DNA from 3 places in the Sphingomonas sp. jy18 genome. Region 1 is predicted to be linked to each of the others. Evidence: predicted binding sites of a transcription regulator. Region 1 holds the regulator's gene; each other region holds the start of a gene.
The links. Region 1 encodes LexA, which represses DNA repair genes until DNA is damaged. Its sites were predicted from a motif close to GTTCCNCNCTTGTTCT; they were not measured.
Positions count from the first base shown of each region.

Region 2: a site for LexA is predicted at 2,530-2,545, ahead of AC0QC4_RS09720 (ATP-dependent helicase). Genes of this name have one in related genera too.
Region 3: a site for LexA is predicted at 2,885-2,900, ahead of uvrA (excinuclease ABC subunit UvrA). Genes of this name have one in related genera too.

Region 1 is NZ_JBXPBT010000003.1:391,863-396,796, reverse strand. Features, by position in the region: gene gltX (glutamate--tRNA ligase) at 1-581, opposite strand, end outside; gene AC0QC4_RS10380 (ComEC/Rec2 family competence protein) at 690-2,819, shown strand; gene lexA (transcriptional repressor LexA) at 2,813-3,490, opposite strand; gene AC0QC4_RS10370 (molybdopterin molybdotransferase MoeA) at 3,573-4,757, opposite strand; gene moaC (cyclic pyranopterin monophosphate synthase MoaC) at 4,742-4,934, opposite strand, start outside.
Region 2 is NZ_JBXPBT010000003.1:256,751-261,684, forward strand. Features, by position in the region: gene AC0QC4_RS09710 (RsmB/NOP family class I SAM-dependent RNA methyltransferase) at 1-796, opposite strand, end outside; gene guaB (IMP dehydrogenase) at 943-2,400, opposite strand; gene AC0QC4_RS09720 (ATP-dependent helicase) at 2,549-4,834, shown strand.
Region 3 is NZ_JBXPBT010000001.1:148,747-153,680, reverse strand. Features, by position in the region: gene uvrA (excinuclease ABC subunit UvrA) at 1-2,874, opposite strand, end outside; gene AC0QC4_RS00720 (hypothetical protein) at 3,045-3,419, shown strand; gene AC0QC4_RS00715 (M10 family metallopeptidase C-terminal domain-containing protein) at 3,452-4,934, shown strand, end outside.

The DNA.
Region 1 (4,934 bases):
AGCAGCACGAAATCGTCGATTTCCTCGGCATTCACGGTCACTTCGCCCTGCACCCGGTCGACAATGGTCAGCATGCCGGTGCGCGGTGCCTTCAACCGGACCACGGCCGGGCGGTCGTTGGGCAGCGATTCCGCCGGCGCGTCCCGCCACGGGCTGACGATGCGGAACGGGCGCTTTTCGGCCTGCGCACTGGCGCGCATCTCGGCCAGTTCCTCCTGCGTCAGGAAGCAGCGAAAGGCATGGCCGGCGGCCAGCAACTGGTGCGCAACCTCGGCATGCCGCTCGGCACGCGCGAACTGGTACACTTCCTCGCCATCCCAATCGAGGCCGAGCCACCGCATGCCGTCGAGGATCGCGGCGATGGCGGCATCGGTCGAGCGCGCGCGGTCGGTGTCTTCGATGCGCAGCAGGAACTTGCCGCCGGTGCGGCGCGCGTACAGCCAGTTGAACAGCGCGGTGCGCGCACCGCCAATGTGCAGGAAGCCGGTGGGCGACGGCGCAAAGCGGGTGACAACGGGCACGGTGCCTGCACTGGCAGGGCGGGTATATGGGCTTGCGCTCACGCGCTGTTTCTCCGACATGATTGGCCATCCGGGAAAGGCGGCCTGGACAGGATGGACGGCTTGGCCGTCCGATCGGGGGTCGCCTAGCATGGCCGCAGCACCGCTTCAAACACGGGATTGCCGGTGATGGCCGCGCGCGTGGCGGTTGTCGCGGACGCGGTGGACCATTGGCTGTGGCGGGAGCGCGAGAGCCTGTTCCTGTGGCTGCCGGTGGTGTTCGGCACCGGCGTCGGCGCCTGGTTCGCGCTGCCGGGCGCGGCGGCGTGGATCGGTTTCATGCTGGTGATGACTGCCTTTGCGGCCTTCGGCTGGCTGCTGTGTCCGCCGGGTGGGCTGCTGCGGCAGATGCTGGTGGTTGCCGGTATCGCCATGGCGGCAGGCTGCGCGCTGGCCTGGTTGCGCAGCGAACGGGTGGCGGCACCGGTGCTGGAGCGCCCCGCGGTACTCCGTTTTCAGGCGATCGTGGAGCAGACCGAGTTGCAGGCGGCACGAGGCGATGTGCGGCTGATTCTGCGGCCCGATCCGGCGGCGATGCTGCCGCCGCGCATCCGGGTGACGATCGGGATCGATGACCCGGGGGCGCTGGAGATCAGCGCCGGTGAACATATTGCCTTGCGCGCGCGGCTGGTGCCGCCGCCGTCCGCCGCGCTGCCGGGGGGCTATGACTTTGCGCGGCGGGCCTGGTTCGACCAACTCGGTGCGGTGGGTAGTGCGATCGGGCCTGTCGAGCGGCTGGATGGCGCCAATGCCGCTCCGCCGAGTCTTCGCCAGCGGCTCTCGGCGCATATTCAGCGCCAGGTCGATGGCGGCGCCGGCGCGATCGCTGCGGCGCTGGCGACAGGGGATCGCGGCGCTATCCCGCCGGAGGATGATGAGGCGATGCGCCGTGCCGGCCTCGCGCATCTGCTCTCGATCAGCGGATTGCACATCACCGCGGCGGTGGGCGGCGCCATGTGGCTGGCGCTGCGCCTGCTCGCACTCTCGCCATGGCTGGCACTGCGGGCGCCGCTGATCCTGATCTCCGCCGGCGTGGGCGCGCTGGTCGGGCTCGGCTACACGCTCCTTACCGGGGCCGAGGTGCCGACAATCCGGTCGCTGGTCGCAGCGCTGCTGGTGCTGCTCGCGATCGCCTTGGGGCGGGAGGCTATTACGCTACGGCTGGTCGCGGCGGGCGCGCTGTTCGTGTTGCTACTTTGGCCCGAGGCGCTGGTCGGGCCGAGCTTTCAGCTGAGTTTCGCCGCGGTGACCGCCATTGTCGCGCTGCACACCCATCCGCGCGTTACCGCTATGCTGGCGCGCCGCGACGAAAGCCGGGGAATGCGGCTGCTGCGCGGATTTCTGGGGCTGTTGCTGACCGGTCTCGCCGTCGAGCTGGCGCTGATGCCGATTGCGCTGTTCCATTTCCACAAGGCCGGGCTCTACGGCTCGCTCGCCAATATGGTGGCGATCCCCCTGACGACGTTCGTGGTCATGCCGGCAGAAGCGCTGGCGCTGCTGCTCGATGGTATCGGTCTTGGTGCGCCGGCATGGTGGGTGGTCGATCAGGCGCTTGGGTTCATGCTGTGGATGGCCCATGCCGTGGCGAGCGCGCCGGGGGCTGTCGCGGCGGTGCCATCTACCCCGCTGGCCGCGATGCTGCTCTCGGTTGGCGGCGGACTGTGGGTGGGATTGTGGCGGACCAGGGTGCGCTGGGCAGGGCTGCCCGCGATCGTGGCCGGCTTGCTCTGGGCCTTCGCCACGCCCGCGCCGGATCTGCTGGTGACCGGTGATGGTCGTCATGTTGCGGTGCGCGCAGAGGATGGCCGCTATGCGCTGCTGCGTGACCGGGCGGGCGACTATATCCGCGATCAACTGGCCGAGGCGGCGGGGGTCGACGGGGAGCTGACAGCGCTGGCAACGCAGCCAGGCACGCGCTGCTCGGCCGACTTCTGCGTCTGGCAGGTAGAGCGTGCTGGCCGCCGCTGGACGGTGATGGCCGCGCGCAGCGGTTATCGTACCGATTGGCAACCGCTGGTCGCAGCATGCGCCCGCAGCGATATCGTGATCGCCGACCGCTGGCTGCCGCGCGGTTGCCAGCCCCGCTGGCTGAAGGCGGATCGCCAATTCCTCGATCAGACCGGCGGGCTCGCCATCACCCTCGACCCGCCGTCGGTACGCGGGGTTGCGTCAGCAGCACAGGGCAAACCATGGGGCCATCCGCCGACGATCATGCCACCGAGGCAGCCGAGGCAGGCCGAGGCTTCGTCCGCTCAATGATAACGCCGCAGCAAGCCGGCGAGCCGGCCCTGCACCGCGACGCGGTCCGCGCGATAATGCTGCGGGTCATAGGCGGCATTGGCCGGATCCAGCCGGACATTCTGCCCGTCGCGGTGGAAATATTTGAGCGTGGCATCCTGACCGTCGATCAGCGCAACCACGATGTCGCCTTCGCGCGCGGTCTCGGCGCGCTGGATCAGGGCATAATCGCCGTCGAGAATGCCGGCCTCGACCATCGAGTCCCCGGAGACTTCGAGCGCATAATGGTCACCCGGCCCGAGCAGGGCGGCAGGCACGACCAATTGCGCGGAATCCTCGAACGCTTCGATCGGCATGCCGGCCGCGATGCGGCCATGCAGCGGCAGTTCGATCACGTCGTTGGCGACGACGGCACGCGGCGTCGCCCGGGTCGGCATGGCGATGACATTGGAGGCGGGCGCCTGCTCGCGCTCACCGCGCTCCGGATTGCGCACCACCTCGAGTGCCCGCGCCCGGTTGGGCAGCCGACGCAGGAAGCCGCGTTCCTCGAGCGCGCTGATCAGGCGATGCACCCCGGACTTGGACTTCAGCCCCAAGGCATCCTTCATCTCTTCGAAAGACGGCGAAATGCCGGATTCAGCCAGCCGGTCTTCGATGAAGCAGATCAGTTCATGCTGTTTGCGCGTGAGCATGCTCGCTCTCCCCGTGACGGAACATCGGAAGAACATCTATGCAAACGAAAAGGGAACGTCAAGACCCCGCTGATGGGGTCGATCAAGCGATGGGGATGTAGCGCGCGCTTGCGCCCATATCTTGTGGCGGCGCATCGCGGTCCAGCCGGATAAGCACATTCGCACCGGCCAGCGTGAACAGTGCGGCGCTGTCCTGGCTGCCGGCGGGGGCGATGCTGCCATCCGGGTTGCGACGTCCGCGCAGATATTCGGTGCGGTTGCTGCCGGCCGGCAGCGGCGCGGCGAGCGGCGCGGTCTCGTGGCGGGGCAGCGGGTCAGGGCATCCGGCCATGGCGCGCAGCACGGGCAGCGCAAACAGGGTGGCGGTCGCGAAGGCGGAGACCGGATTGCCGGGCAGGCCAAGCGCAACGAGGCCTTCCCTGTGCGCCACGATCAGCGGCTTTCCGGGCTTCATCGCGACACGGCGCAAGGCGATGGTCCACCCCGCCGCTTCGAGCGCCGGGCGGACGAGGTCATGATCGCCGACCGACGCGCCTCCGCTCAGCAGCAGCAGCGCCGGGTCGCGGTGCGTGGCAGCGAAATCGTCGATAAGCGCGGTGATGGCGGTGAGCGCATCGGGCGCGATGCCCCGGTCGTTCACCGATGCTGCCCATGGCGCGACGAGGGCGGCCAGCATCGCGCCGTTGGCCGACGGCAGGCCGGTCTCGCCGGACCCGGGCAGAACCAGTTCGCTGCCGGTGGCGACGATGGTGACCGCGGGGCGGCGGTGGCAGGGGAGGGTGGCGTGATCGGCACTCGCGGCAAGAGCGATGAGGCCGGGGGTGACGGCCGCGCCCGGTGCCGCAAGCGGTGCGCCTTCGGCAAAGTCGCTGCCCCGACGGCGGATCCAGCGGCCGGGGGCGGGGTGGTCGGTTGCGGTCAGCACCGTTCCGTCGACCTTGGCGTCCTCCTGGATCAGGATGCGGTCTGCGCCGGCCGGAAGGGGCGCGCCGGTGAAGATACGCGCCGCCTCTCCGGCGGACAGGGTGCCGGGGGCGCGGCTCTCGGCAGGGATGGCGCTGACGATCTGCCACGGTCCATCGCCAGCGCCGAGGGCATAGCCATCCATCGCACTGAGGTCCGCCCACGGCTGGGTGCGGCGCGCGACGAGCGGGGCGGCGAGCCAGCCATGGGCCTCGTGCAGCGGCAGTTCGACGCGCGGTCCGGGGTGCGCGAGGGCGAGGACCGCGGCCTGGGCGTCCTCCAGGCTGATCAGTCCGCGCGCCATGGGCCGGACTTGCCGCCTTCCTTCGCAACCAGACGCACCTGACCTATGCACGCCGCCTTGTCGATCGCCTTGGTCATGTCATAGATTGTCAGCAAGGCCACGGAAACCGCTGTCATTGCTTCCATTTCTACCCCGGTCTGTGCCGACGTGACGGTTTCCGCGACCGCTTCGATGCTC
Region 2 (4,934 bases), 140 kb from region 1:
CATCGCCGGGATTGAGCAGGCGGGTCTCGATGCCCTCGGCCCCGGCCCGTTCGGCACGCGGCGGCAATGCCTGTATGCGACGACGATCGCTGTCGCACGCGATCAGCCGGCCCTGCCCCTGCATGGCGGCGGCGAGCGCCAGCGTCTTTCCGCCTGCACCGGCGCACAGATCGATCACGGTCTGTCCGGGTCTGGCATCGCACGCCCACGACACCCACTGGCTGCCAGCGTCCTGCACCTCGATCGCGCCATAGAGATAGGCACCGGTCTGCAGCACCGGCGTGTCACCCGGCAACCGCAAGCCGTTGAGCGGCGCCGGAAGCGGTTCGCCGTCCGGGAGGTCGACACCATCGGCGCGCATCGGGTTGATCCTGAGATCGAGTGGAGCGCGGGCGAGTAGGGCGGCGAGCTCGGCAGCATTGCCCCCTTTGCCGCCGACACGCGCATCGAGATGCGACAGCAGCCATTTCGGCATCACCGATCCGTCGGCCCGCGGTTCGCTGCCCAAAATCGGCCCTGGCGCGTTGTTCGCTCCGGTGAACAACGCCGCAAGCGCCGCATCCTCGTCTGCCAGCGCCACCATCGCGCTGCGGCCGGTCTCGGGCATCTTGCCGAAGCGTCGGATGGCCATCCAGGCGAGCTCCCGAATGGCACGACGATCGCCTGATCCTGCGTAGCGGCGCTCCTTGAAGAAGCGGCTGGCGATGGTGTCCGCCGCTGCCCCGGCTTCGCGCGCGGCATGGATAATCTGATCGAGCAACTCGATGGCGGACTGGACGCGGGCTGCGGGGGTCATGGGTGGGGCTGTGCCATTTTATGTTCTTTCATTCTGACAGACCTTATCCGTCACTGCGAGTGCAGCGAAGCAATCCAGGGCCGCTTTGCGCCGCACTGGATTGCCTCGCTGCGCTCGCAATGACGAATGGCAATACCGATTGCGGCTTAGCGCGTCGGGTAATTGGGCGCCTCGCGCGTGATCGTCACATCATGGACATGGCTTTCGGACAGACCAGCGTTGGTGATCTGCACGAAACGCGCCTTCTGCCGCAGTTCGGGCAGTGTCGCCGCGCCTGTGTATCCCATCGCCGCCTTCACGCCGCCGACCAGCTGGTGGATCACGTCGCGCGCGCTGCCCTTGTAGGGTACGCGGCCTTCGATCCCCTCTGGCACCAGCTTGAGCTGGTCCTTGATGTCCTGCTGGAAATAGCGGTCCGCAGAGCCGCGCGCCATCGCGCCGACGCTCCCCATGCCGCGATAGCTTTTGTAGCTGCGGCCCTGGTAGAGGAATGTCTCGCCCGGTGCTTCCTCTGTGCCGGCAAGCAGCGATCCGACCATCACTGTCGTCGCACCCGCCGCCAGCGCCTTGGCGATATCGCCCGACGTGCGCAGCCCGCCATCGGCGATCACCGGCGTGTCGGACTTTGCCGCTTCCTCGGCACAGTCCATCACCGCCGTGAGCTGCGGCACGCCGACACCAGCAACGATCCGCGTCGTGCAGATGGAGCCGGGCCCGATGCCGACCTTGACGCAATCAGCCCCGGCATCGATCAGCGACCGGGTCGCCTCGGCCGTCGCGACATTGCCGGCAACGATCTGCACCGTGTTGGACATGCGGCGCACCGCGGTCACCGCCTCGGCGACCATGCTCGAATGGCCGTGCGCGGTGTCGATGACCAGACAGTCGCATTCGGCATCGAGCAGCGCTTCGGCGCGTGCCAGCCCCTTGTCGCCAACGGTGGTCGCCGCGGCGACGCGCAGGCGACCGGCATCGTCCTTGGTCGCGGTGGGGTAAGTGACGGCGCGCTCGATATCCTTGACGGTGATCAGCCCGACGCAATGCTGCGCTTCGTCGACCACCAGCAGCTTTTCGATGCGCCGCTGATGTAGCAGCCGCCGCGCATCGGCCTGGCTCACGCCTGCGCGCACCGTCACCAGATCGTCGCTGGTCATCAACTCGCGTACCGGCTGCGCCGGATTGTCGGCAAAGCGCATATCGCGGTGGGTGATGATGCCGACCAGCCGGCCCGAAGCCTCTACCACGGGAAATCCGGAAATGCGGTGCTGCGCCATCAGCGCCTGCACTTCGGCCAGCGTGGCGTCTGGGCCGACCGTGATGGGGTTGACCACCATCCCGCTCTCGAAGCGCTTGACCTGCCGCACGGCGGCCGCCTGTTCCTCGATGTCGAGATTGCGGTGCAGCACGCCGATGCCGCCCAGCTGGGCCATCACGATCGCCATCTCCGCCTCGGTCACGGTATCCATCGCCGATGAGATGATGGGGATGGCGAGCGAGATCCCGCGCGTCAGCCGTGTCGTCGTGTCCGCGCCGCTCGGCAACACATTGGATGCGCCCGGCTGCAGCAGCACATCGTCAAAGGTAAGGCCGAGGCGGATGTCCATGAGCTGCCACTTTCGCTGTCTGGTCGTCGGGCGAGCGGCGGAAGCGCCGAGTCGCGGGTGGCGGCCCATGTAACCAAGGTGCGCACTTTGCGCCAGTGGCACCACCCAAAGCTTGCCCTGCCCGCCAATGTTCCCTACCCGTTCGCGGGTGAACAGCCCTGCCCCCGCCCCGATTGCACCATCCACCGACAGCCCTTTCCTCGCCGGACTGAACCCCGCGCAGCGTGAGGCGGTGCTGACAACCGAAGGCCCGGTGCTGGTGCTGGCGGGCGCGGGAACGGGGAAAACATCCGCGCTCACCGCGCGGCTCGCGCACATCGTGGCCACACGCCTCGCCTATCCCGGGCAAATCCTCGCGGTCACCTTCACCAACAAGGCAGCGCGCGAGATGCGCGAGCGGATCGAACGGCTGATCGGGCCAGCCAGCGAAGGCATGGGCTGGCTCGGCACCTTCCACGCCATCGCCGCCAAGATGCTGCGCCGTCATGCCGAGCTGGTCGGGCTGCACAGCAATTTCACCATCCTCGACACCGACGACCAGTTGCGTGTCATCAAGCAGATACTGCAGGCCGAGGGCGTCGACGACAAGCGCTGGCCGAGCCGGCAGTTTGCCGGCTTGCTCGACCGGTGGAAGAACCGCGGCCTCACGCCCGACGACCTGCAGGCTGGCGACGATGACGGTTTTGCGCATGGCAAAGGGCAGCATCTCTACCGCCTCTACCAAGAGCGGCTGAAGACACTCAATGCCTGCGACTTCGGCGATCTGCTTCTGCACATGCTGGTCATCTTCCGCAGCCACCGCGAAGTGCTGCAGGAGTATCAGCAACGCTTCCGTTACATCCTGGTGGACGAATATCAGGACACCAATGCCGCCCAATATCTGTGGCTGCGGCTGCTGGCGCAGGAGCGCAAGAATATCGCGGTGGTGGGGGACGACGACCAGTCGATCTATTCATGGCGCGGGGCGGAAGTCGCCAACATCCTGCGCTTTGAGCGGGATTTTCCGGGCGCCAAGACCGTCCGTCTCGAACAGAATTACCGCTCTACCCCGCACATTCTGGGCGCTGCCTCTGGCCTGATCGCCCACAATGGAGAGCGGCTGGGCAAGACCTTGTGGACCGAGGCTGACGCCGGAGACAAGGTGCGGGTCATCGGCGTGTGGGACGGGCCGGAAGAGGCCCGCCGGGTTGGCGAGGAGATCGAGGCGCTGCAGCGCCGCGGGGTTTCGCCCGACGCCGCAGCCATTCTGGTGCGCGCCGGCTTCCAGACCCGCGAGTTCGAAGAACGATTCATCCACATCGGCCTGCCTTACAAGGTGGTCGGTGGCTTTCGCTTTTACGAGCGCGCGGAAATCCGCGATGCGATCGCCTATCTGCGCCTGGTCAACCAGCCTGCCGACGACCTTGCTTTCGAACGCATCGTCAACCAGCCCAAGCGCGGCATCGGCGACAAGGCGATGGCCAGCGTGCACCGGCTGTCGCGCGACCAGCGCATCTCCCTGCTCGGCGCGGCGGCGATGCTGGCGGACAGCGATGAAGGCACGCCAGCCGCCCGCCGCGCGCTGGGCGGGTTCGCCGCCGCCATCGGCCGGTGGCGCGACACGGCCAGCACCCAGCGCCACACGCTGCTGATGCAGACGATATTGGAAGAAAGCGGTTATACCGCGATGCTGCAGGCGGATCGCAGCGCCGAGGCCGCAGGCCGGCTGGAGAATTTGGCCGAACTCGTCCGGGCGATGGACGAATATGACAGTCTGGCCGAATTCCTCGACCATGTCAGCCTGGTGATGGACAATGAGGCCGCGAGCGACGAGCCGAAGGTCACGATCATGACCGTGCACGCCGCGAAGGGGCTGGAATTTCCGCACGTATTCCTTGCCGGCTGGGAAGACGGTCTGTTCCCATCGCAGCGCGCGCTCGACGAAGGCGGCATGAAGGCGCTCGAAGAGGAACGCCGTCTCGCTTATGTCGCGATCACCCGCGCGCGGGAGGCCTGCGCCATTTTTCATGCCGCCAATCGCCGCGTTTACGGCCAGTGGCAGAGCGCCATTCCCTCGCGCTTCATCGCCGAACTCCCGCCGGAGCATATCGAAACCGAGACCACCATGTCCGGTGGCGAATCCCTTTGGCGCGCCAACTGGTCGAGCGCCGCCGATCCTTTTGCCGATGTGGCGCGCGGCACCGGACGCGGCCCTGGCTGGCAGCGCGCGGCCGCCACTGGCTACAACTCTGCGCCAGCGAAAGTGGTGGAAACGCGCCAGAGCGCCATCAGCCTCGGCAACCCCGGCCGCCGCGATCTCGCCATCGGCATGCGCGTCTTCCACGAGAAGTTCGGTTATGGCACCATTATCGACATCGAGGGCAACAAGGTGGTCGTCGACTTCGAGTTGGGCGAGCCGAAACGGATGCTCGACACATTCGTGAAGCTCGCGTGATGGGCTGACGTCATTGCGAACGCAGCGAAGCAATCCAGAGTTGGCGCAAACCGCTCTGGATTGCTTCGCTGCGCTCGCAATGACGGTTGGACTGGCTGAT
Region 3 (4,934 bases), on a different contig from region 1:
GCCCTGTTCGACCAGCGCGTGCAGCACTTCCAGGAGTTTGCGGACATCCTCGAAATGGAGGCCGGTGGTCGGTTCGTCGAGGATGTAGAGCGTGTTGCCGGTAGCGCGGCGACTGAGTTCCTTGGACAGTTTCACCCGCTGCGCTTCTCCGCCCGACAGCGTCGTCGCCTGCTGCCCGACCTTGAGATAGCCGAGGCCGACCTCCTCCAGCATCGCCATCTTGTCGCGGATTGCCGGCACCGCCTTGAAGAAGTCGGTCGCATCCTCGACCGTCATGTCGAGCACGTCGGCGATGCTCTTGCCCTTGAACTTCACCTCCAGCGTCTCGCGGTTGTAGCGCTGGCCGTGGCACACCTCGCAGGTCACATAGACGTCGGGCAGGAAGTGCATCTCGATCTTGATCAGGCCGTCGCCCTGGCACGCCTCGCAGCGCCCGCCCTTGACGTTGAAACTGAAGCGCCCGGGCTTGTAACCGCGCGCGAGGCTTTCGGGCAGCCCGGCGAACCAGTCGCGGATGGTGGTGAAGGCACCGGTGTAGGTCGCCGGATTGGAGCGCGGGGTGCGACCGATCGGCGACTGGTCGATGTCGATCACCTTGTCGAAAAATTCGAGCCCTGTCAGCGCGTCGTGTGGCCCGGCGATCACCCGCGCGCCGTTCAGCGCCCGGCTGGCCGCCGCCTGCAGCGTGTCGATGATCAGCGAGGATTTGCCCGATCCCGACACGCCGGTGACGCAGGTGAAGGTGCCGACCGGGATGCGCGCGGTAACCCCGAGCAGATTGTTGGCACGGGCATTGACCAGTTCGATGAACTTGCCCTGTGTTTCGAGGAGCTTGAGCTGCTTCTTGGTCGGCTTGGCCTCTGGCTTGGCGCGGGTGCGGATCTGCGTGCCATCGCCCTTGGCAGCGATGCGGCGCTCCTTGGGCACGGCAATTTCGCGCCGTCCGGTCAGATAGTCGGCGGTCAGGCTGTTCTTCGCTTTGAGCACTTCCTTGAGTGTGCCCTGCGCGACAATCTCTCCGCCATGCACGCCCGCGCCCGGGCCCATATCGACGATCCAGTCGGCAGCGCGGATCGCATCCTCGTCATGCTCGACGACGATGACGGTGTTGCCGAGGTCGCGCAGCCGCCGCAGCGTCACCAGCAGCCGGTCATTGTCGCGCTGGTGCAGGCCGATGCTCGGCTCGTCGAGGACATAGAGCACGCCGGACAGGCCCGAGCCGATCTGCGAGGCCAGCCGGATGCGCTGGCTCTCCCCGCCGGAAAGGGTGCCGCTGGTGCGGTCGAGATTGAGATAGTCGAGCCCGACATTGTCGAGGAAGCCCAGCCGCTCGACAATTTCCTTGAGGATCGGCGTCGCGATCTGCTGCTGCTGCGCGGTCAGCTTCGGCGCGAGGGTAGAGAACCAGTCGAGCGCATCATGCACGCTGCGCCGGGCGGAGAGGCTGATGTCTTCGCCCGCGATCTTCACCGCCAGCGCCTCGGGCTTCAGCCGCGCGCCGCCGCAGGTCTCGCACGGGTGCGGTTGCTGGAACTTGGACAGCTCCTCCCGCATCCATGCGCTCTCGGTCTGCAGCATCCGCCGGTTGAGGTTGCCGATCACACCCTCGAACGGCTTGTTGACGCTGTAGCTCTTGCGCCCGTCCATGAAGGTGAGGGTGACGGGCTTGCCGCCGGTGCCGTGCAGGATGATCAGTTGCACCTCGCCCGGCAGGTCGCGCCACGGCGTGTCGAGCGAGAAGCCATAGGCCTTGGCGAGGCTGGCCAGTACCTGCATGTAATAGGGGGAGGGCGGGTTGGACTTGGCCCATGGCACCACTGCGCCCTGCTTGATCGACAGCGCATGATTGGGGACGACCAGGTCCTCGTCGAACAGCAGCTTTTCGCCCAGGCCATCGCAGGCCGGGCAGGCCCCTTGCGGCGCGTTGAAGCTGAACAGGCGTGGTTCGATTTCTGCGATGGTGAAGCCGGAGACGGGGCAGGCGAATTTTTCGGAGAAGACGATGCGGTTGGCGGGCAGTCCGGTGTTTTTCATGCCTGAAGTCCTCTCCCCTTTAGGGGAGAGGGTTGGGAGAGGGGCAGTCGCGCCAAGGCTGGTTTGACTCCCCCTCTCCCCGGCCCTCTCCCCTGAAGGGGAGAGGGAGTCCACCGTCCCATCGGCCAGATCGAGATACACCAGCCCCTCGGCCAGTTTCAGCGCGGTCTCGAAACTGTCGGCCAGCCGGCCCTCGATGCCCTCGCGCACGGCGATGCGGTCGACCACCACCTCGATGTCATGCTTGTATTTCTTGTCGAGCGCCGGAGCCTCGTCGATCTCGTAGAAAGCGCCGTCGATGCGTACGCGGGTGAAGCCGTCCTTCTGCCACTGCGCCAGTTCCTTGCGATACTCGCCTTTGCGGCCGCGCACGACCGGCGCGAGCAGATAGGCGCGCGTGCCCTCGGGCAGCGCCATCACCCGGTCGACCATCTGGCTGACGGTCTGCGCGGCGATGGGCAGACCGGTCGCAGGCGAATAGGGAATGCCGACCCGCGCCCACAGCAGGCGCATATAATCGTAGATTTCGGTGACGGTGGCGACGGTCGAGCGCGGATTGCGGCTGGTCGTCTTCTGCTCGATGCTGATCGCTGGAGACAGCCCGTCGATATGCTCGACATCGGGCTTCTGCATCATCTCCAGAAACTGCCGGGCATAGGCCGACAGCGACTCGACATAGCGCCGCTGCCCTTCGGCATAGATAGTGTCGAAGGCGAGCGAGGATTTGCCCGAGCCGGAAAGGCCGGTGATGACGATCAACTTGTCGCGCGGCAGATCGACGTCGATCCCTTTGAGATTATGCTCGCGCGCGCCGCGGACGGAAATATGAGTCAAAGACATGCGTGGCGCTGTTCCATATTTGTTCGGGAGAGGCAAGCGGCGACAGCGCCGTCGGGCGATGACAGCGAATCGCGGTCGACTTGCGCAGATGACTTCCCTAAACCATCGCTATGCCGCTGCCGATGCGCCTTTTGGTGGTATGTCTTGCCCTGATGGAGACGGCCTGCGCCATGTCCAACCAGCCTCCTTCGCGCGCGCCGGCCGTGCAATGCGTTCTGTCCGGCGATTCCGCCCGGCGATTTGCCGACAAGGCCAATCCGGCTGTACCCGCCGAGAATGCCTGCACCCTGCTGCGCCGGCAGGTCGCAGCCGGGCTCGGCGCGGCCGACCGTGCAGCAGAAGGGCTCGATGTCGCGATCGCGCTCGATCTGTCCCGCCCGGGGACGGCGCTGGCGCGGGTCAGCTACCGGCAGGGCAGTGCCGCCCACGACTTTCTCGAAATTGCGGTAGACGTGGTCGACAGGCAATTGGAGCGGGCGGATTTGACGCGACTGGGCGAAGAAATTGTGAGACAAGTCACGCAGGAACTGGCGCAGCACCGCTAAAACCGACGGGACCATGAGCGAGGGGACTTTTCATGAAGCTGTTCATCCCGAACGACGACTTTGCACTGGCGGACGGTCTGATCGCACATCAGGAAGGCTGCTCTTGCGCGGACTGTTGCGCCTATGACAGCAAGCGCTCGCCCGTCGACAGCGATGGCCGCGGCAGCAGCGGGCTCCTCTCCGGCGGAGTGGCCACCGGCACGGCCGGCCTGACCGGCAGCTTCGACGTCCGGGAATCGACCGTAACGCTCACCAGCGTGGGCGGATCGCGCGCGACCGTCGTCTCGCTGGGCCTCGACACCATCGATGGCGCACCGCCGACCGACCTCGTCTTCGTCGATACCGTGCCCGGCGACACCAGCAGCACCGTCACGCTGGCGATCGGTTCGTCTGTGAACGGTGTCATCGACACGCTGGGGGACCGCGACTGGTACCGCGTTACGCTCACCGCCGGGCAGACCTACACCTTCACGGTCGGTGCGACCGGCGCGGGCGATATCCAGGACAGCTATCTGCGCCTGCACAACAGCGCCGGCACGCTGCTTGCCGAGAATGACGACATCGCATTCCCCGGCAACACCTATTCGCGCATCGTCTTCACGGCGACCACCAGCGGCACCTATTTCGTCAATGTCGCTGCCTACAACGATCTCGAGACCGGCAATTTCCGCCTGACCGCGGCGTCGGACCTCGCCGATGCCATCCCCGGCAGTTCTGCGACGACCGCCAGCCTGACAGTCGACGGCCCGGTCGTCGCCGGCGTGCTCGATGCAGCGGGGGACCATGACTGGTACCGTGTCGATCTCGTCGCCGGGCAGAGCTATCTGTTCCGCACCAGCGCCACTGGCGGTGCCAATGATCCCGATACTTTCATCCGCCTGTTCGGTACCAACGGTTCCACCCAGCTTGCCGAAAACGACGATGGCGGCGGTGGCACTTATTCGCAGATCCGTTTCACCGCGACCACAACCGGCACCTACTATCTCGATGTCGGCGGGTTCAACGATGGCGAATCCGGCAATTATCGTGTTGCTGCGACCGTCGCCCCGCCGCTGCCGGTTTTCACCAATGACCAGATCGCCGACCAGCTGCTCAATGGCTATTGGGGCGGCACGCAGAATGCCCGCCACTTCAACGTTGCGCCCGGCGGCACCATCACCTTCAACGTCACCGCGCTGACGCCCGAAGGGCAGAATCTGGCGCGGGAGGCGTTCAACCTGTGGTCGGACGCGACCGGCATCACCTTCCAGGAAATCGCAGGCGCCGCCAACATCACGCTGGACGACAATCAGTCGGGTGCCTTTGCCAACTCGACGCGGGTTGGCAACATCATCACCAGCTCCACAGTCAACGTCAGCACCCAGTGGCTGGCGACCTATGGCACCGGCCTCAACACCTATTCCTTCCAGACCTATATCCACGAAATCGGCCATGCCATCGGCCTCGGCCACGGTGGCCCCTATAATGGCAACGCCACCTACGGGCAGGACAACAGCTACCAGAACGACGCCTGGG